Regions from separate parts of the Vibrio eleionomae genome, predicted to be linked through region 1. Evidence: predicted binding sites of a transcription regulator. Region 1 holds the regulator's gene; each other region holds the start of a gene.
The links. Region 1 encodes PurR, which represses purine synthesis genes. Its sites were predicted from a motif close to TNANGNAAACGTTTNCNTNA; they were not measured.

Region 2: F9817_RS03275 (uracil-xanthine permease family protein) is a predicted target of PurR. The motif match lies at 2,952-2,971, and genes of this name have one in related genera.
Region 3: purE (5-(carboxyamino)imidazole ribonucleotide mutase) is a predicted target of PurR. The motif match lies at 2,185-2,204, and genes of this name have one in related genera.
Region 4: purM (phosphoribosylformylglycinamidine cyclo-ligase) is a predicted target of PurR. The motif match lies at 1,835-1,854, and genes of this name have one in related genera.

Annotation. Positions count from the first base shown of each region.
Region 1 covers NZ_WEKT01000057.1:27,000-31,915, reverse strand. Annotated here, with positions in the region: gene purR (HTH-type transcriptional repressor PurR) at 770-1,777, shown strand; cyclic di-GMP riboswitch class I at 1,931-2,029, shown strand; gene F9817_RS20115 (TfoX/Sxy family DNA transformation protein) at 2,143-2,730, shown strand; gene F9817_RS20110 (putative signal transducing protein) at 3,364-3,690, shown strand; gene F9817_RS20105 (alpha/beta fold hydrolase) at 3,714-4,508, opposite strand; gene glgA (glycogen synthase GlgA) at 4,717-4,916, opposite strand, start outside.
Region 2 covers NZ_WEKT01000004.1:3,706-8,621, forward strand. Annotated here, with positions in the region: gene envZ (two-component system sensor histidine kinase EnvZ) at 1-1,321, shown strand, start outside; gene F9817_RS03275 (uracil-xanthine permease family protein) at 1,354-2,736, opposite strand; gene F9817_RS03280 (hypothetical protein) at 3,158-3,724, opposite strand; gene recG (ATP-dependent DNA helicase RecG) at 3,850-4,916, opposite strand, start outside.
Region 3 covers NZ_WEKT01000018.1:1,124-6,039, reverse strand. Annotated here, with positions in the region: gene F9817_RS11420 (DNA topoisomerase family protein) at 1-430, shown strand, start outside; gene F9817_RS11415 (5-(carboxyamino)imidazole ribonucleotide synthase) at 497-1,630, opposite strand; gene purE (5-(carboxyamino)imidazole ribonucleotide mutase) at 1,634-2,119, opposite strand; gene tsaC (L-threonylcarbamoyladenylate synthase type 1 TsaC) at 2,310-2,867, shown strand; gene hemF (oxygen-dependent coproporphyrinogen oxidase) at 2,913-3,827, shown strand; gene aroE (shikimate dehydrogenase) at 3,886-4,719, shown strand; gene F9817_RS11390 (DUF1488 family protein) at 4,719-4,916, shown strand, end outside.
Region 4 covers NZ_WEKT01000001.1:41,839-46,754, forward strand. Annotated here, with positions in the region: gene rluF (23S rRNA pseudouridine(2604) synthase RluF) at 1-954, shown strand, start outside; gene upp (uracil phosphoribosyltransferase) at 1,040-1,666, opposite strand; gene purM (phosphoribosylformylglycinamidine cyclo-ligase) at 1,916-2,956, shown strand; gene purN (phosphoribosylglycinamide formyltransferase) at 2,960-3,598, shown strand; gene F9817_RS00280 (class II glutamine amidotransferase) at 3,704-4,549, opposite strand; gene lpcA (D-sedoheptulose 7-phosphate isomerase) at 4,638-4,916, opposite strand, start outside.

The DNA.
Region 1 (4,916 bases):
TGCTGTTTCAGCGGGAATGTATTCGCTCTTAGGCAAGGCACTGATTTGAAGACATAGTCATTCTACGTTGAAAATCAGTAACACAGCCTAGGAGCGAATAAAACTCGCCCTTTGGGAGCTCATCAACAAACCTATTTCTGCGCTCAATCACCTTGAAAGGGAATGACCATTCCTGCTGTGATTGAGCTTGACCTAGGCTCGTTGATGAAGCTCTGAATCCTGCATCTTGAGGTCATTTGGGTATATAAGCGCCTTTGATAGGGAAAAGTGATAAAAAGTGCCTTTTACCTCTAGTATGTTGGTCCTAATCCTCGGTTCTACAATCAAACGTCTCATGACTTACCTTATTTTTGGTTAGTTATCATATGTGCATTATTCGTTAGCACATCATGAAACAACGTCAGCTCTCCCGTAGAGTCTAAATGTCATTTATACGCTTAAGCCGTCCATTTTACATATTGATAAAATATATTGATAACCCAGCAATCTGTCGCCATCATGTAGACAATGAGTCGCAAGCATAAGAAAAGTTGGCGAGATCAGTTGAGATTAAATTATGAATTTTTCGTTGCGGTGATCGCCAGAGCAGTCTAGAATCTTGGATGCTAATAAATACTCAAACTAATTGTCAAAAACCGCTTTCTCGTAGCGGTTTTTGTGTTTTTACTACTATTCCCGCTTTTTGCACTAAAATAAAGCGAAACCTGACTGTTCAACATTATCATCACCAATGTACTTTCAGGTTATTTGATACCAATGGAAATCACCTATGGCGACAATAAAAGATGTAGCACGCTTGGCTGGCGTTTCTACGACCACCGTATCACATGTCATCAACAAAACCCGTTTTGTGGCAGAAGCAACTCAAGAAAAAGTGCTATCTGCTGTTAAGGAGTTGAACTATGCCCCTAGTGCAGTTGCCCGCAGTTTAAAATGCAACACAACTCGAACCATTGGCATGTTGGTCACCCAGTCCACGAACCAATTTTTCTCCGAAGTCATCGATGGTGTCGAAAGCTACTGCTATCGCCAAGGTTATACGTTGATCCTATGTAACACTGGTGGCATTTATGAAAAACAACGCGACTACGTACGCATGCTCGCTGAGAAACGCGTTGATGGCATGTTGGTTATGTGTTCGGATATGACGCCAGAATTGATGGAAATGCTAGAGAGCCATTCCGATATTCCTAAAGTGATCATGGATTGGGGATTAGAAGACTCCCAAGCCGATAAAATCATGGATAACTCAGAAGAAGGTGGCTATATCGCCACTAAGTACCTTATCGATCATGGTCATAGTCATATTGCCTGCTTGAGTGGCCACTTAAACAAAATTACCTGCCAAGAGCGTATCCAAGGTTTTCGTCGCGCAATGAACGAAGCAAACTATGACGTGAACGAAGATTGGATTCTTGAAGGTAACTTTGAATGTGATACCGCCGTTCTTGCTGCTGACAAAATTTTGGCGATGGATGAAAAACCGACCGCTGTTTTTTGTTTCAACGATACGATGGCACTGGGCTTAATGAGTCGCCTACAACAGAAAGGCGTAAAAATCCCCGAAGAAATGTCAGTCATTGGTTATGATAATATTGAACTATCCGAATATTTCTCTCCACCGTTAACCACCATCCATCAGCCTAAGCGCCGTGTTGGTAAAAACGCATTCGAAATCTTGCTTGAACGCATCAAAAATAAAGAGCATGAACGCCGTATTTTTGAAATGCATCCAGAGCTTATCGAACGAGAGTCGGTAAAAAGCATTATAAAATAATAACTTACATTGCTTTAGCTCTGCCTTCTTTACACTTTTATTGATGAATTTATCGTTTATTATTAATACAGTCATTTTTGTGAGCAATATCACATAGAAGCAATTTTTATGTGATTTATGTTCAAGTTTAAGATTACTCTAATTAACGAAATGTCACGCACAGGGCAAACCATCTGTAAAGGTGGGACGCAAAGCTTCCGGCCTGAACCCCAGGTGGTACAGATGTTCTGGGTAGGTAGCGGGGTTACCGATGGCAAAAATGCATATGATGTTAACTTCTTATTGACACGGTCTTTGCATTCTTTTGCTACATTCTCGGACCTGGATTTTGGTGGCGTATGTTCAAATACACCGAGACTAAAGGCATGGATAAACCAATACTAAAAAACTCAATGCGACTCTTTGAAAAATTAGGTCGCGTAAAATCTCGTTCAATGTTTGGCGGCTTTGGAATCTTCGTAGACGACACAATGTTCGCGTTGGTTGTTAACGATATGCTTCATATCAGAGCTGATGATTCTTGTTCTGAGAAATACAAACAACAAGGCTTAGAACCATACGTTTACAAAAAACGTGGTTTCCCTGTGGTTACAAAATATTTTGCTCTTCCAGAATCGTTTTGGGATACACCCGATACTATTTTAGATGAAGCAAAATCTGCGTTGAAGATCGCGAAACAAGAACGCGAGACTCAGGCAAAAGCTAAACCTAACCGATTGAAAGATTTACCTAATTTACGTTTAGCTACAGAACGTATGTTGCGTAAAGCGGGAATTGAATCTGTCGAAGAGTTACACGATAAAGGAGCGGTTGAAGCGTATAAAGCAATTCAGCAAACTCACTCTACCGATGTAAGTCTAGAGCTTTTATGGGCTCTTGAAGGCGCAATCGAAGGCAAGCACTGGTCTGTTATTCCACAAACTCGGCGTGACGAGTTAATGCAAAATCTTTAGCCAAATTTGTTGCTAACAAGGCTTGTTGCTGAAAGCACCCTCTGGGGTGCTTTTTTATGCGCGCTATAACGCACATATGAGCCGTTGAGGTACATATTAGAGCTTTTACTCACCTAAAAGGTTAAAACCCGGCATACTTGCTTGTAGGCTCATCAGATATATCAATAACATCACTCTTGCGAATCATTTCTGCTAAACCGGCCTTTTAACCTTACCAGCCATGTATGAGCATAACCCTTAACTCATTTGTCCTAAGGCTATATCTAGATAAATAACCGTTAGTTAACCTATAAATCTGCTAATAATTTTGCGGTTTATCACCGAATTTCCAACTCATAATGTTTTAGAATAGTAGTAACAACTAAAATAGTTGAGACTATAGATTACAATTATTCGCCATGAGCTAGATCAATTTATGCTTTAAATTGGATAAATAAATTTTTACTCATTTTTCTTAAATGGCATTATTTTGTGATTATTATCACAAAAACATTGTACGGTTATTACATTGATTATTATAAAAATGTGACAGCCATATTTAGTCCTTAATTAGGACACAATATGACACCCCATTTGAAACACTGTTCATTTACATAATCTTGGTTAGACTGTGACCATTCAAGGTAATTGATATTGAAACTTTATATCGCAAATAACCCAACTGAAGCTCATATACTGTGTGGACTACTCCAGCAGTCAAACATAAAATGCGAAGTCAGAGGGGAACAGTGGTTCGGGTTAAGAGGAGAGATTCCTGCCGATGACCAATCAGCGCCATATATTTGGCTATTTAATCGTCTAGATGCCGATTATGCATGGGAGCTTATTCGTCAAACCCAAACCGACAATAGTGGTATCCTTTATAAAAATTGGGTCTGTTCTAATTGCGGGGAAACCAATGAAGGTCAGTTCGCTGTTTGTTGGAAATGTGGGAAACCTGATCACCAAGGGTGTGATTAATATTTTCTGAATGGGAACCGTATTTATTGGTGCAAGAGAAAGCGAATCGAGTGGTGATTAAAGGCCTCAGATTGCTCGATATTGCAAACATGACCACAATTGGATAACTCTATCAACTGACTACAGCGGTGTGTACTGAGCATTTTTCTAATAGCAGGAAGGAATAGATGATCGCGCTCTCCCATTAAGTATAACGTGGGAATAGGTAACTCTGTTTCTCTAAAATGTCCCATCAGTGCATGGGCTTCAGCGGTTAAACGATACCAACGTTTAAACTCTTTTTGACACAGCTTTTTAGCTTCTCTTATAAAGAGGTGACGTGATTCTTTTTGATGTTTATCAGGCATTACGACATGGGCAAAAAGTTGGTATAACCACATGTATGGGACGATATTTTTACACCAATCCCCAATTTTAACCAATATCCGAGAACGTAGATTAAACTGCATCACCGCTCCCCCCATCACCATGCTTTCGACACGCTCAGGGACAAGTTGGGCAATTGTTCGTACAATAATGGTTCCCAAAGACATGGCAACAAAGTGGGCTTTTTCAATGCTAAGATGATCAATCACGTGAATAACATCTTGCGCGACATCAGCGAACTGATAAGGTTTGAGTAACCACTCTTTAGGACCTCGTTTTGATTTGCCATGACCACGAAGATCAACCAGAAGCAAATTAAAATGTTGTCGATACTCCTTGATTTGCTTAAACCACAAAGACGAACTGCCCCCAGCGCCGTGAATAAATACGACCCATTGTTGACTGGTGGGATGTGAATACACTTTATGGAATAACATCAGTAAGTAAGCCATTTCGCTCCAAATTAATAGCGGCGCAAGTCTACCACATTGATAATGTCAATATCTTCCCCTTTTAAACAAAATCATCCTGATGACTTATATACCCAAGTCTTCTTATTGGAATGCACAATATCCAATGTTCTTTTCATTGTGTTAATCGATAAAAAAGCGGAGAGTGACACTCTCCGCTTAGTAAAGTACATCGATGGATGGGCAACGTTTAGTCAAACAATGCCTGTCTATACATCTTAATGTATTCTTGTGCTGATACTTCCCAACTAAAATCTCTGCGCATCGCTCTTTGTTGAACTTCGAGAAATTGAGTAGGTTGCTGCAGATAGAACAGTAACGCACGCTGCATAATAATTAAAAGTGCCTCTGGCGATGGCTCTAAAAAACCAAAGCCGGTCGCTTCATGAG
Region 2 (4,916 bases), on a different contig from region 1:
TAACATCCGTAGCTCGATTACTCAATCCATCTTTTTATTTCTCAGTTTATTGATAGCGAGCCAAATCTACTCTTATTACGCGGTATTCAATTACGCATTGATGCCGAGTTTACAGCAATTCAACAAAATCTTAGGTCATGAGATAAATTTAATGTTGGATGGCTCGGTTAAAGATAATCATTTGTCACTCGATGCACCGCAGCGTCAGCGTGTACTCGAACAGCTCGGTGTTACCATTCACAGTGAAGATAGCCCAGAAGCTGAAGGGTATCAGCATGGCGTGAGTATTGACCTGATGAGCGAAGAAATGAGCGAGGATTTAGGGACTCCAACTGAGGTTCGTATGGCCTTGGGCAAAGATAGCTATGTATTGTGGGTAAAAATTGAAAATTTACCTGGGCAACTGATTCGTATCCCATTATCTGAATTGCATGAAGGGGATTTTGCTCCTTTGTTTCGTAACAGCATCATCATGGCGTTTGTGATTGTTGTTGGGGGATGGGCCTTTATTCGTTGGCAGAACCGGCCATTAACGGCGTTAGAAAAAGCCGCAAAACAGGTTGGGCACGGTGAGTTCCCTCCAGCTCTTCCCGAACGAGGAGCGACAGAAATTCGCTCAGTGACTCGCTCCTTTAACCAGATGGCACAAGGTATTCAAGCGTTAGAAGAAGATCGAGCTCTATTGATGGCAGGGATCAGTCATGATTTGAGAACGCCGTTAACTCGAATCCGATTGGCAACGGAAATGATGTCGCCTGAAGACAGTTATCTTGCAGAAGGTATTATCAGTGATACTGAAGAATGTAATGAGATCATTAGCCAATTTATGGATTATTTGAAGCCTGTCAATTTAGATAGCTTTGAAGCGGTTGACCTTAATAGTATTGCAGAGGATGTTGGATCGGCTGAAGCAATGGCGATTGAAGGCGATGTCATCTGTGATTTAACCCCGAATTTGGTGTCTGCTAAGGGAAGCCCTATAGCCATTAAACGAGCGTTGACTAACCTAGTGGTGAATGCGGTTCGTTATGGTAACGGTTGGGTCAAAATTTCATCTGGAGTAACGGCTGATCGTAAAATGGTATGGTTGAGCGTAGAAGACAACGGTCCAGGCATTCCAGCGAGTGAAGTTAATAAGGTGTTTGAACCTTTTACGCGCGGAGATCAAGCTCGGGGTAGTGAGGGAACAGGGTTAGGTTTAGCCATTGTTAAACGCATTGTCAGTCAGCACCATGGAGCGGTGGCTGCCACAAACCGCAGTGAGGGTGGTTTAAAAATGCAGATCAGTTTCCCATCCGTTCCAAAAAAGAAAGGGAGCTAACTTAGCTCCCTCACATCTATTAGCAGCGGTAGTTACGCATTCTCAACGTCATCTTTTTCCGCCATATGTTCTGGCAATATGATATTTAAGATGATGGCCGTGATACCGCCTGCTGCGATACCAGTCGAGAACAGGTTCTTAATAAACTCAGGCATGAATTGAAGTATCTCCGGTTTTTGTGAGATACCAAGACCCATTGAGAATGATAGTGCCATGATCAGTACTGCGCGGCGATCCAATTCAACACGTGAAATAATTCGGACACCCGCTGCTGCGATCGTACCAAACATAACGATAGTTGCACCGCCTAATACTGGTTCAGGAATCATTTGTACAAAGCTTGCAACGCCTGGGAATAACCCAAGAAGAACCAGCATACCAGCGATAAAGTAACCCACATAACGGCTTGCTACACCAGTTAACATGATGATGCCGTTGTTTTGACTGAAGGTTGAGTTTGGAAAACTGTTGAAGAAAGCCGCTAATGCTGAGTTAAAACCATCTGCCAAAACACCACCTTTGAGGCGTTTCATGTAAATAGGGCCTTTTACTGGCTCTCCGGATACTTCTGAGGTTGCAGTAATATCACCGATTGCTTCCAGTGCTGTAATCAGAAAGATGAGCACGAGAGGAATAAACAGCGACCAATCAAAGCTCAAACCAAACTGCATTGGAATCGGCAGGGCGAATAAATCATTTTGGTGTTGTTTAGAAAAATCGATCATACCCATAAAGTAAGCCATGATGTATCCCACTAGCATGGCAATGACGATTGAGGATACGCGAATATATGGATTGCGCGAACGGTTTAAAATCACAATCATTGCTAACACTGTGCCTGCTAGGGCCAAGTTATGCAGACTGCCAAAAGTGTGATTTCCCATTGCTGAGTAGCCACCACCCATAGAGATAAGACCCACATTAATCAGAGTTAGTCCAATCAGTGTAACTACGATGCCAGAGACCAGCGGTGTGATAATGCGTTGTGCAAACTCTAATACGCGAGACAGCAAAATTTCTGCCAAAGAGGCGAATAAGATGGTGCCAAAAATGGCTGACATCATGGTTGGCACATCAGCACCACCCTGCTTTAAAGATAATCCTGCACCAATAATTGGACCTAAAAAGTTAAAGCTGGTGCCTTGAATTGAAAGTAGGCCAGAACCGATAGGACCGATGGTTCTGATTTGAATAAAGGATGAAACACCTGAGGCAAAAAGCGACATACTGATAATCGTATTGGTCTGCTCTGGGGAGACGCCGAGAGTTTGACAAATGATCAGTGAAGGGGTGATCACAGCAACGAACATAGCGAGCAGGTGCTGTAATGCCGCAAAGATGGTTTGAGGTAATGGCGGTCTGTCATTAAGTTGGTAAACCAATTCGGATTTACGTCCGGCGTTGTTGGTAGTCATAGTGTTTTCCTAGTTTTCAAATCTAAGCTTTTACCGCGCTGAATGGGCGATAAAAGTCGAGCAGATAATCTATCTGTGATTGCTGTTAATCAGAACCTGCCCTAGATTGGGGATCAATATTGATCTTGGTTAGTCCATCATGATCGTAAAGATAGTGGAGTGAAGCAAGGATCAAAATATTGAAAATAGGCGGCGATTATAGAGGCTTGCGATCAAAAAGCAAACGTTTGCTAGTTGGTTTTAATGACTTTTTTGACCATGTGGACAAGTATGTATTAGGAAAGAGTAACTTAGTTGTATTGCAAAGAGAGTTATATACCCCAATGGCCATTTGATACAGGGGGTAGAGCATAGGCTAAGCCCAAAGAAAGGAAGGTATGGTCACTCCCTTTCAATGGTATCGATGTGATTGCTTGGGAAGTTAATCGAATTGGTATTCTTGCTGACTATTTTTTTTCACCATGCCAAACCATGAAATAGCAGGGAATAGTAGCGAACGAACATAGCCACAATAGACAATCAGGGCGATGGCTAAACCTAGAGATACAAGAATTGTTGGTGTCATTGTCATCGCATGCTGGTGGAGGGCAACCACTGCGAGCACGACAAACACTAACCCTGTTGTCATAAAGTTGGTATAGGCTGGAAATCGGTGACGCAGCATACCAAGCGCATTAAGTAAGGGGAAAGCCACGCCAATGGCTAAGGTAAATAGCCATTCCAAAGCCCCACGCTGATACTCGACTTGAGTGACAAAATAATGAGCAAAAAAGGTGAGGGGAAGGGTCAATAGCGCAACAAGCGTGATCAAAATAGTACGTAGCTGGCGCGTTTTGAGTATGTTTTCTGGTGTCGCTGTGGAAGCAATAAGAAAGGCAACATGGCTCTCTTTTGGGACTTTTTTACGAAATTGTTCAAACAGTGCTGCTTTGTTTTCCCCATTAGCAACGCGATTTTTAATTTCGTCGATCAGTTCTCGGGTATTCATGCATTTGCCTTAGTCTTTACTCATAACATGTTTGGCATTCTAGCGATTTAAACGCGTAAACAACAGTCGCCACTAAGTATTGTGTATGAACTCGTACAGTGTGGTTGGAACATAAGCCAAAAGATTTACGCTTTGGAGTACATATCTCGATTGCCTAACCAACGATCAATAATTGCTTGAGCATGTTGCGGGAAATTATCGTGAATGTGACGAGAAATACGTTGCACCTCAGGAATTAATCGCTGATCACGCATAAGGTCGGCAATCTTAAAATCGGCCATCCCTGTTTGTTTCGTCCCCAGTAATTCTCCCGGACCACGAATTTCTAAATCACGTTGAGCGATGACAAACCCATCGTTACTTTCGCGTAGTACCCCCAAGCGTTTTTGGGCCGTTTTAGATAGTGGTGCGTGATAGAGCAAAACACAGTGACTGGCAACCGAACCTCGTCCAACGCGTCCACGCAACTGGTGTAATTGAGCAAGGCCAAGACGCTCTGGGTTTTCGATGATCATTAAGCTCGCATTGGGTACATCCACACCAACTTCGATAACGGTGGTCGCAACCAGCAAGTGCAGCTCATTGGCTTTAAAGGAACGCATCACTTCCTGCTTTTCAGCAGCTTTCATACGTCCATGTACCAGACCGATTTTTACATCAGGCAGAGTTCGTTGTAGTTCTTCGGCAATATCTGCTGCCGCTTGTGCTTCTAATACTTCAGATTCATCAATTAAAGTACATACCCAATAGGCTTGTTTACCTTCAGTTAAGCAGGCGTGGCGCACTCTCTCAATAATGGTGTCTCGTTTAGTATCTGGAATCGCCACGGTCTGAATGGGCGTTCGTCCCGGTGGTAGCTCGTCGATCACTGAAGTTTCTAAATCCGCGTAAGCGGTCATCGCTAATGTACGTGGAATGGGAGTTGCCGTCATGATCAATTGATGCGGTACAGCGCCTTGCTTAACCCCTTTTTCGCGTAGCTCTAAACGCTGATGCACACCAAAGCGATGCTGTTCATCAATAATGACTAGCGCCAGGTTTTTAAAGTTCACATGTTCTTGGAAAAGAGCATGGGTACCCACCACCATTTGTGCGTCACCACTTTCGATACGAGCAAGCTCAGCATCTTTTGCTTTCCCTTTTAATTTGCCCGCTAACCAACCGACTTGAATACCCAATTGTTCAAACCAAC
Region 3 (4,916 bases), on a different contig from region 1:
ATCTCATAATAATGATGGGCATATTGTAAAAGAGTTAGGGGTTCCATGCCCTGAATGTGGCCATGAGTTGGTATTACGCCAAGGTCGTTATGGTATGTTTATTGGCTGCAGTAATTACCCTGACTGCCATCATATTGAATCAATTGATGGTCCAGACGAAGAGCCAGTTGCAAGTGATATTGTGTGTCCTGAGTGTGGTAAGGGACATCTCATTGAGCGTAAAAATCGCTTCGGGAAAATGTTTTATGCCTGTGACCAATATCCTAAATGCAAGTTTGCAGTTAATCAGCCCCCTGTTGCGGGTGTGTGTGAAAAGTGTGGTTTTCCGCTGTTGGTTGAAAAGAAAACAGCGCAAGGTGTGAAGTACCAATGTGCTGATCGCAAATGTGGTCATATACAATCGCAAGAGACAAGCTCTGACGAGCAGTAACAGATAAATAACAAAAAAGACGGCGCTCAATTGAGCGCCGTCTTTTGTTATACAAAACTGATAAATTTACGCTTTAATGTGCTCGGCGACTTCGTGAACAGCAGGAAAAGCCTCTTTATCTAGTAACTTCGCAAGTTCACACAGTTTACGTTGTAGTTCGCCTGTGTAATCTGCAGTGATATTGATGTGACCCATTTTACGGCCAGGGCGTTTTGATTTCCCGTACCAGTGAATATGGCAGCCTTCCATCGCTAACAACTCTTGCGGCAAGGAATCTTCACCAAGGATATTAATCATCGATGTCTCGCGTACCAACTTGGTGCTACCTAACGGCATACCACATACCGCACGAAGATGATTTTCAAATTGGCAAACTTCAGCGCCTTGTTGAGTCCAGTGACCTGAATTATGAACGCGAGGGGCAATCTCATTCACCAGCAATTGACCATCCACATCAAAGAATTCGATCGCAAGTACACCCACATAATTGAGCTGGTTAGCGACAGCAGTAAACATCGATTTTGCTTGTTGCTGCAATTCAGGAGCATCAATCGCCGTTGATAGGCTCAATACACCGTTAACATGGATGTTTTCTGCCAATGGATAAACCACAACATCGCCATTTACACCACGAGCACCAACAAGAGATACTTCACGGTCAAAAGGTATAAATTGTTCAGCAACAATCGCTTGGTTATCGGATGCAGCAATGCATTCTTGCATTTCAGTCCAGATTTCATCAATTTGGCTGAGCTCTTTTAAGCGCCATTGGCCTTTACCATCGTAACCACCTAATGCACTTTTGAGCACCATTGGGATACCCACGTGCTCTATGGCTGCATCAAAATCATCACGAGTATTAATGACATAGTATTTGGCATTTTTTACGTTCGCGGTATCAAGGAGTGCTTTTTCGATACGGCGGTCACCACCTGCTTTGATCGCTTCACTACTTGGTAAGAATTTACCGCTTTTCTCACAGATAGCTAAGATATCGTGTGGGATATGTTCGAATTCTGCGGTGATGACATCAGCATCTGCAATGGCTTGATCCAGAGTTTGCTCAATAGGAGTTTGAGTGAGAGGATGTACTACTCTATCGGTAGTGACATCATAGGCTGACAACGTAATATTCAGTGGTGCGCCTGCAAGAGACATCATACGTGCAAGTTGACCAGAACCTAGTACCAAAACGTGCATCACTTATTCCTCTTCAGGGTTTGGGTTAGCGAGTACGGTTTCAGTTTGTTCGGTACGGAACGCTTCAACTTTGGCCATGACAGTTTCATCATGGGTACCGATAATTTGTGCGGCAAGAATACCTGCGTTTGCGGCGCCTGCTTCACCAATGGCTAGTGTACCAACGGCAATACCTTTGGGCATTTGTACGATAGAAAGCAGAGAATCCATACCTTTCAGTGCACGAGACTGTACTGGAACACCAAGAACTGGAACACTAGTGAATGCGGCTGTCATACCTGGTAAGTGAGCAGCACCGCCAGCACCAGCAATAATCACTTTAATACCACGCTCTTTGGCACTGGTTGCATAGTCAGCCAGAAGTTGAGGGGTACGGTGCGCTGAAACCACTTTGGTTTCGTACTCAACACCAAATTTGTCTAGCATTTCTGCTGCGAGTTTCATGGTCGGCCAATCTGACTTAGAACCCATGATAATTCCAACTTTCATCTCCAACTCCTTCAAGCTTGTAAAATAACTGAGCGAACGTCGCGCATTATACGAGGATTTTTATCTCAAGCAAACGTTTGCGCCATCGTCTTCCTCGTTCATTTGAGATTCGGCGTAATTTGCTTTAGGTGATCAAACGGATAATTTGTACACTATGGTCTAAGAATACTAAGCAGCTTAGGATATGAGAGTGAAAAACGTTGAACAAGCCGTGCAAGCATTAACTGCTGGCGAAGTGCTTGCCTATCCGACAGAAGGGGTCTTTGGCGTAGGGTGTGATCCCGATAATATTAGTGCCGTAGAAAAGTTACTGGCGTTGAAGAAGCGCCCTGTTGAAAAAGGCTTGATCCTCATTGCAGCAACATACCAGCAGCTTATTCCCTATATAAAAGAAGAACAACTGACAGCTGAGCAATTGGCTCGTGTAAAGGAAAGCTGGCCCGGACATGTCACTTGGATTATGCCTGCGAGTGAGCGTGTCTCTCACTGGGTCAGTGGTCAGTTTGATACCATCGCTGTTCGAGTGACTGATCATCCCTTAGTGAAGGAGTTATGCCTAGCCTACGGTAAACCCATCACTTCTACGAGTGCCAATTTGTCTGGTCAGCCACCTTGTATGACGACTGAAGAGGTGGAACAGCAGCTAGGGGACCAACTTGTTGCTATTCTTGCGGGAGAAACCGGTGGAAAACTAAAACCGAGTGAAATTCGCGATGCAAAGACACTCACTATTCTAAGAAAGGGCTAGTGCTCAACACACATAATAAATCGAAGCCCTGATGAAGGAGAAAGCATGACAGCCATTAATAAAGAGGCAGTAAAACAGTTTTTATTGTCTTTACAAGATCACATTTGTCAGCAATTAGAGATGGCTGATGGTAAAGCGGTATTTGTGGAAGACGCTTGGAACCGCGAACCTGGCGAGCGGTTAGGGGGCGGTGGCCGCTCTAGAGTAATGAAACAAGGGGGCGTTATTGAACAAGGGGGCGTTAATTTTTCCCATGTTACCGGAAAACAAATGCCCGCCTCTGCGACCGCTCATCGTCCTGAATTAGCGGGCCGTCACTTTGAGGCGATGGGAGTGTCTCTTGTTATTCATCCCACTAATCCTTATGTGCCAACGTCTCACGCTAATGTTCGTTTCTTTATTGCTGAAAAAGAAGGGGAAGATCCGATTTGGTGGTTTGGCGGTGGATTTGATTTAACGCCTTTTTATCCATTCGAGGAAGATTGTCAATTTTGGCATCAGCAAGCTAAAGATCTTTGTGCTCCATTTGGAGAGCAGGTTTATGCCGAACATAAAAAGTGGTGTGACGACTATTTCTATTTACCACATCGTGAAGAAACGCGCGGTATCGGTGGATTATTTTTTGATGATCTAAACCAATGGGATTTTGCGACGTGCTTTGATTACATTAAGGCGGTAGGTGAAGGATACATCAAGGCTTATGTACCTATCATTAACAAACGGAAGGATACTCCGTTTGCTGAAAAAGAGCGCCAGTTCCAATTGTACCGTCGTGGTCGTTATGTGGAGTTTAACTTAGTGTTCGACCGAGGGACCTTATTTGGCCTACAAACGGGTGGTCGTACTGAATCAATATTGATGTCTATGCCGCCGCTTGCACGCTGGGAATATGGTTATGAACCAGAAGCGAACAGTGCAGAAGCCAAACTACAGGAATATCTTGTGCCCCGAGAGTGGTGACAGAGATAAGCCAGAGTGATAGGGTCAAGTGAGTGACCCTTTTTTAATAGGCAAGGATATGGCGAATAGTAACGATCGGTATGTGGTATTTGGTAACCCTATCGGACATAGTAAATCCCCTTTAATTCATTCTCTGTTTGCGCGCCAAACCAATCAGCATATGGAATATAGTACTCAACTTGCACCCGTTGATGGTTTCGTTGCAGCTGCGACAGATTTTTTCTCTCATGGTGGAAAGGGGTGCAATATCACTGTTCCATTTAAAGAAGAAGCCTATAAATTTGCTGATCGTTTAACCGAAAGAGCACAACTTGCGGGAGCGGTTAATACATTAAAGAAACTGGATGATGGCATCATTATTGGTGATAACACTGATGGTGAAGGGCTTGTGCAAGATTTATTAGTGCACCAAGTGCCGTTAGAGGGGCGTCGTATTTTGCTTATCGGCGCTGGTGGTGCTGCCCGCGGTGTGATTAAACCATTACTCGATCATTCACCAGCGAGTATTACGATTACCAATCGCACTTTTACCAAAGCAGAGCAATTGGCAGAGCAATTTAAAGAATATGGGGTAGTTAGCGCCGTACCGATGGAAAGTATTGATAGTGGGTATGATCTTGTTATCAACTCAACGTCAGCTAGCTTAGATGGAAAATTACCTTCTATTTCTACTGCCATTTTTACTCCTACAACTGTTTCGTACGACATGATGTATGGCAAAGGGCTCACGGTTTTTAATCAATGGGCAGTTGAACAAGGGTGTGCCAATGCTTACGATGGCTTAGGTATGCTGGTGGGTCAGGCTGCTGAGAGTTTTATGCTATGGCGTGGGCTACGTCCGGGTATAAAGCAAGTTTTGTTCGAATTAAGAAGAAACCTAGAAGGTTTATAATGAATCAATCCATTTTATTTACGGATATCCAACACTGGGATGAGGCGCGTCAAAGTGTTGGTTTTACAGCTCAGCAATCGGGAGCATTAATAGAGTGCTGGATTGATAAAGGTGGCTTAGAAGCTCTGAGTGGTATGGTCATCACTAGCGGTCAGCAAGCGCTGCAAGTATTCTCTTCATTACGTTTTGATATTGAA
Region 4 (4,916 bases), on a different contig from region 1:
GAAGCGGACAAGCTGATCGAACAAGGCCGTGTCACAATCAATGGCCAGCGTCCAGAAATGGGCACCAAAGTGTCACCAACAGATGAAGTGTGTGTGGATGGCAAAGTGGTGGGCAATAAAAAACAACGCCCAATCTATATTGCATTGAATAAACCCACAGGCATTACTTGTACAACTGAACGTGATATCCCAGGTAACATTGTTGACTTTATTGGTCACTCACAGCGTATTTTCCCCATTGGTCGTTTAGATAAACCCTCTGATGGTCTTATTTTTCTGACCAATGATGGCGATATCGTGAATAAGATACTGCGCGCAGGTAACAATCACGAAAAAGAGTACGTCGTCCGTGTTAATAAACCAATTAGCGACGAGTTTATTAAGAATATGTCCACTGGTGTCAATATTCTTGATACGGTAACCCTTCCTTGCCAAGTCACAAGGGAAACCAAATTCAGTTTTCGTATTGTATTAACTCAAGGACTTAATCGTCAGATTCGTCGTATGTGTGAAGCGTTGGGCTATGAAGTATTTAAACTACGTCGAGTACGTATTATGAATATTTCGCTTGATGGATTACCCAATGGTGAATGGCGCTACTTAAGTGACGAAGAAGTCTCAGAGATACTTGCGATGTGTGAAGATTCGAGTGGTACAGAAGAGGCGTCAAAACAAACGGTTCAAGGCCAAAAGATTCGCCGTGCAACACACGCTAAAGTGTTTGATAGCAGAGAAGAAAACCAAACGTCTAAAGCACGTCGTAATCAAAAAGCTAGAACTTATCGCGGTAATAATGCCGACGAATTTCGTCATGCACCTAACTCTAAAAAAGGTCGTGAGCGTAATAACACCAATGCTCATAAATCAACAGGAAAGCCAGCTCAGCAGCGCCGTTCTAATGACAACACCACACCTCGAAAAAAGGTTGGCGGTACATTGAGTTTAAAAAAATAGATGCAGATGAACCTTAGCGCTTAATAGGTTTTTGGCATTAAAAAAGGAGCAAGATGCTCCTTTTTTATTAATCACAAAATCAGTGTTATTTTGTGCCAAAAATCTTATCGCCTGCATCACCTAAACCAGGAACAATATAGCCTTTGTCATTCAACTTTTCATCAATGGCAGCAGTATATAGCTCGACATCTGGATGCGCTTTTTCAAGTGCTTCAAGACCTTCTGGAGCAGCAACAAGAACTAAGACCTTGATATGATCACAACCATGCTCTTTTAGCAGGTCAATAGTCGCAATCATAGAACCACCAGTTGCTAACATTGGATCAACAACCAACGCCATACGCTCATCGATATTAGTCGCAAGCTTATTAAAGTATGGAACTGGCTCTAATGTGGTTTCATCACGATAGACACCAACAACGCTAATACGAGCACTTGGGATATGCTCTAACACGCCATCCATCATACCTAAACCAGCACGTAGAATTGGAACAACTGTAACTTTTTTACCTTTAATTTGGTCGATTTCTACCGGCCCCATCCACCCTTCGATGGTTACCTTTTCTGTTTCAAAGTCTGCAGTTGCTTCGTAAGTGAGAAGACTGCCAACTTCTGTGGCTAACTCACGAAAACGTTTAGTGCTGATATCACCTTCGCGCATCAAACCAATTTTATGTTTTACTAGCGGGTGTTTTACTTCAACAACTTTCATTTCCATCTCCGGCATAATTTAAACAAACCTTCTGATTATACACAGATTCGTTGTTGATTTATATTTTCTCTCCATATATCAACCTAAGTCTCTATTGCATCAATAAAAAAGATTAATAATTTCTACCACTATGCTTCGGCAGGATGCATAAAAATCTTATAAAAAATCCGACGCAAACGTTTTCCTTTTTGTTTTAAGCCCTGTAGAATAGCGCCGTTTCCATATCCAACTAGACCGAGGAATTTCCCCGTGAGCGGTAATAACACTTCTTTAAGCTACAAAGACGCTGGTGTAGATATTGATGCAGGCAACGAGCTTGTTAATCGTATTAAAGGTGCAGTAAAACAGACACGTCGCCCAGAAGTAATGGGTGGTATCGGTGGTTTTGGTGCTCTGTGTGAACTACCAACGAAATACAAGCAACCTGTTTTGGTTTCAGGTACAGATGGTGTAGGTACTAAACTACGTCTTGCTTTAGATATGAAAAAGCACGATACCATTGGCATCGACCTTGTTGCTATGTGTGTGAACGACCTTATCGTTCAAGGTGCAGAACCACTGTTTTTCCTTGATTACTATGCAACGGGCAAACTCGATATTGATACAGCTGCAGACGTTGTATCTGGTATCGCGGATGGTTGTCTACAAGCAGGCTGTGCACTTATCGGCGGTGAAACTGCTGAAATGCCAGGAATGTACGAAGGCGAAGATTACGACGTTGCTGGTTTCTGTGTTGGTGTTGTTGAAAAAGAAAACATCATTGATGGCACTAAAGTAGCTGCTGGTGATGCACTTATCGCTGTAGGCTCTAGCGGTCCTCACTCAAATGGTTACTCTCTAGTTCGTAAGATTCTCGAAGTATCTAAAGCGGATAAAAACGAGCTATTGGACGGAAAACCTGTCGGTGAACATCTGCTTACTCCAACCAAGATCTACATCAAATCAGGTCTAAAATTGGTTGAAGAACATGACATTCACGCTATTTCTCATATTACTGGTGGCGGCTTCTGGGAAAATATCCCACGCGTTCTTCCTGAAGGAACTAAAGCTGTTATCGATGGAAATAGCTGGGAATGGCCTTCAATTTTCAAATGGTTACAGGAAAAAGGTAACGTTGATACTCACGAAATGTACCGTACCTTTAACTGTGGTGTTGGTCTAGTGATTGCTCTTCCTGCCGACCAAGCCGATGCTGCCGTCGAACTTTTACAAAAAGAAGGTGAAACTGCGTGGGTAATCGGTACAATTGCGACAGCAGAATCTAACGAAGGTCAAGTAGAGATAAATTAACCTATGAAAAGTGTAGTTGTTTTAATTTCAGGAAATGGTACTAACTTACAAGCGATCCTTGATGCTTGTGATTCAAGCATTAAAGACGGTAAGGTGACGGCTGTTTTTTCTAATAAAGCAACGGCTTACGGGTTAGAACGTGCAAAAAAAGCAGGTGCAGAACCAGTATTTCTTGACGCAAAAGCCTTTGATACTCGCGATGCTTACGATCGCGAGTTAATGCGTCAAATGGATGAATTTAATCCAGACCTAGTGGTACTTGCTGGCTTTATGCGTATCTTGAGTGGTGAATTCGTTCGCCACTATAAAGGTCGAATGATCAACATTCACCCTTCTCTACTACCTAAATACCCAGGCTTAAATACCTATCAACGTGCCATTCTAGCTGGTGATGAAGAGCACGGAACGAGTGTGCATTTTGTCACCGAACAGCTTGATGGAGGTCCTGTTATCCTTCAAGCAAAAGTGCCTATCTTTGATGAAGATACAGTGGAAGTCTTAACTGAACGTGTTCAAGCCCAAGAGCACCGTATCTACCCATTGGTTGTACAATGGTTTGTCGAAGGTCGTTTAGACATGAAAGATGGCAAAGCTTACTTAGATGGCAAAGCGTTAGGTATTCACGGCCACGCATACGAATAAATATAATTCGTTATTGTAAGAATAAAAAAAGGTTGGTACTCACGTATCAACCTTTTTATTTTGTCCTGACTATACCTATGCTTTACATTCTTAACAGAACCAATCTTATTCTAATAGCTCTGTCGGCGCTTGATTTCCTGGTTTTGGTGCAGCAAATGGAACATCTTTCAAGTCGTCCATATTGGTGGCAATACGCTTTCCAAAATGAAACAGACCATATTCTCCCGGCTTCATGCGTTGCCAGTTTTCATTACCAGTTAATGGTTGAGTAGCGATAACCGAGACGACGTCTTCAGGAGTCGTTTCTTCTTGGAAATTAACCTCGACATCTTCATCAAGCAAAGTAGCATTACCAAAAGGCGCTTGACGAGTAATCCAATACAAATGATTGGTGCAATAGGTCATCAGATATTCACCATCTGATAACAGCATATTGAATACGCCCTTCTCTTTTAACTGATCGCACAGTGCTGCCACATAACGGAACACATCAACCATATCTTTCGGCGTTTCAGGAAATCTCCTTTCCATCTGTTCCAATAACCAACAAAACGATTTTTCACTGTCTGTTTGGCCAACCGGACGGTGGTTACCCGTTGGTAAGTCTTGATAATCGGTGAGCTGACCATTATGCGCAAAGGTCCAGTAACGCCCCCATAACTCGCGAGTAAAAGGGTGGGTATTTTCTAAACTGACACCGCCTCGATTAGCTTGGCGTATATGGCTAATCACAGCCCGGCTTTTGATTGGATAACTTTGGACAAGCTGAGCAATTTTAGATTGGCAACTTGGGGCAGGATCTTTAAAAGTGCGAAAACCTTTGCCTTCGTAAAAGGTGATTCCCCAACCGTCTCGATGAGGACCTGTACGCCCCCCTCGTTGAATTAGGCCGGTAAAACTGAAACAGATATCTGTAGGCACGTTCGCGCTCATGCCAAGCAATTCACACATGGTTTAAATTACTCCTCACTTTAAACCATCATTCAAACTGAAATAGAGGCCGAAAAAATCGGCCTGTTTGTCAGTTCCATAGCAGCGATTAAGCCATTTCTTTTTCAATCAACTGAATAACGATATGGATAATTTTAATATGGATTTCTTGAATACGGTCAGCATAACCAAAGTGTGGTACGCGGATTTCAACATCAGCATAACCCGCCATTTTACCGCCATCTTTACCCGTTAATGCGATGGTTTTCATGCCTTTTGCTTTTGCCGCTTCAATCGCTTTTAAAATGTTACCCGAGTTACCTGAAGTAGAAAGACCAAACAAGACATCTCCTTTTTGACCAACCGCTTCGACATAACGAGAAAACAC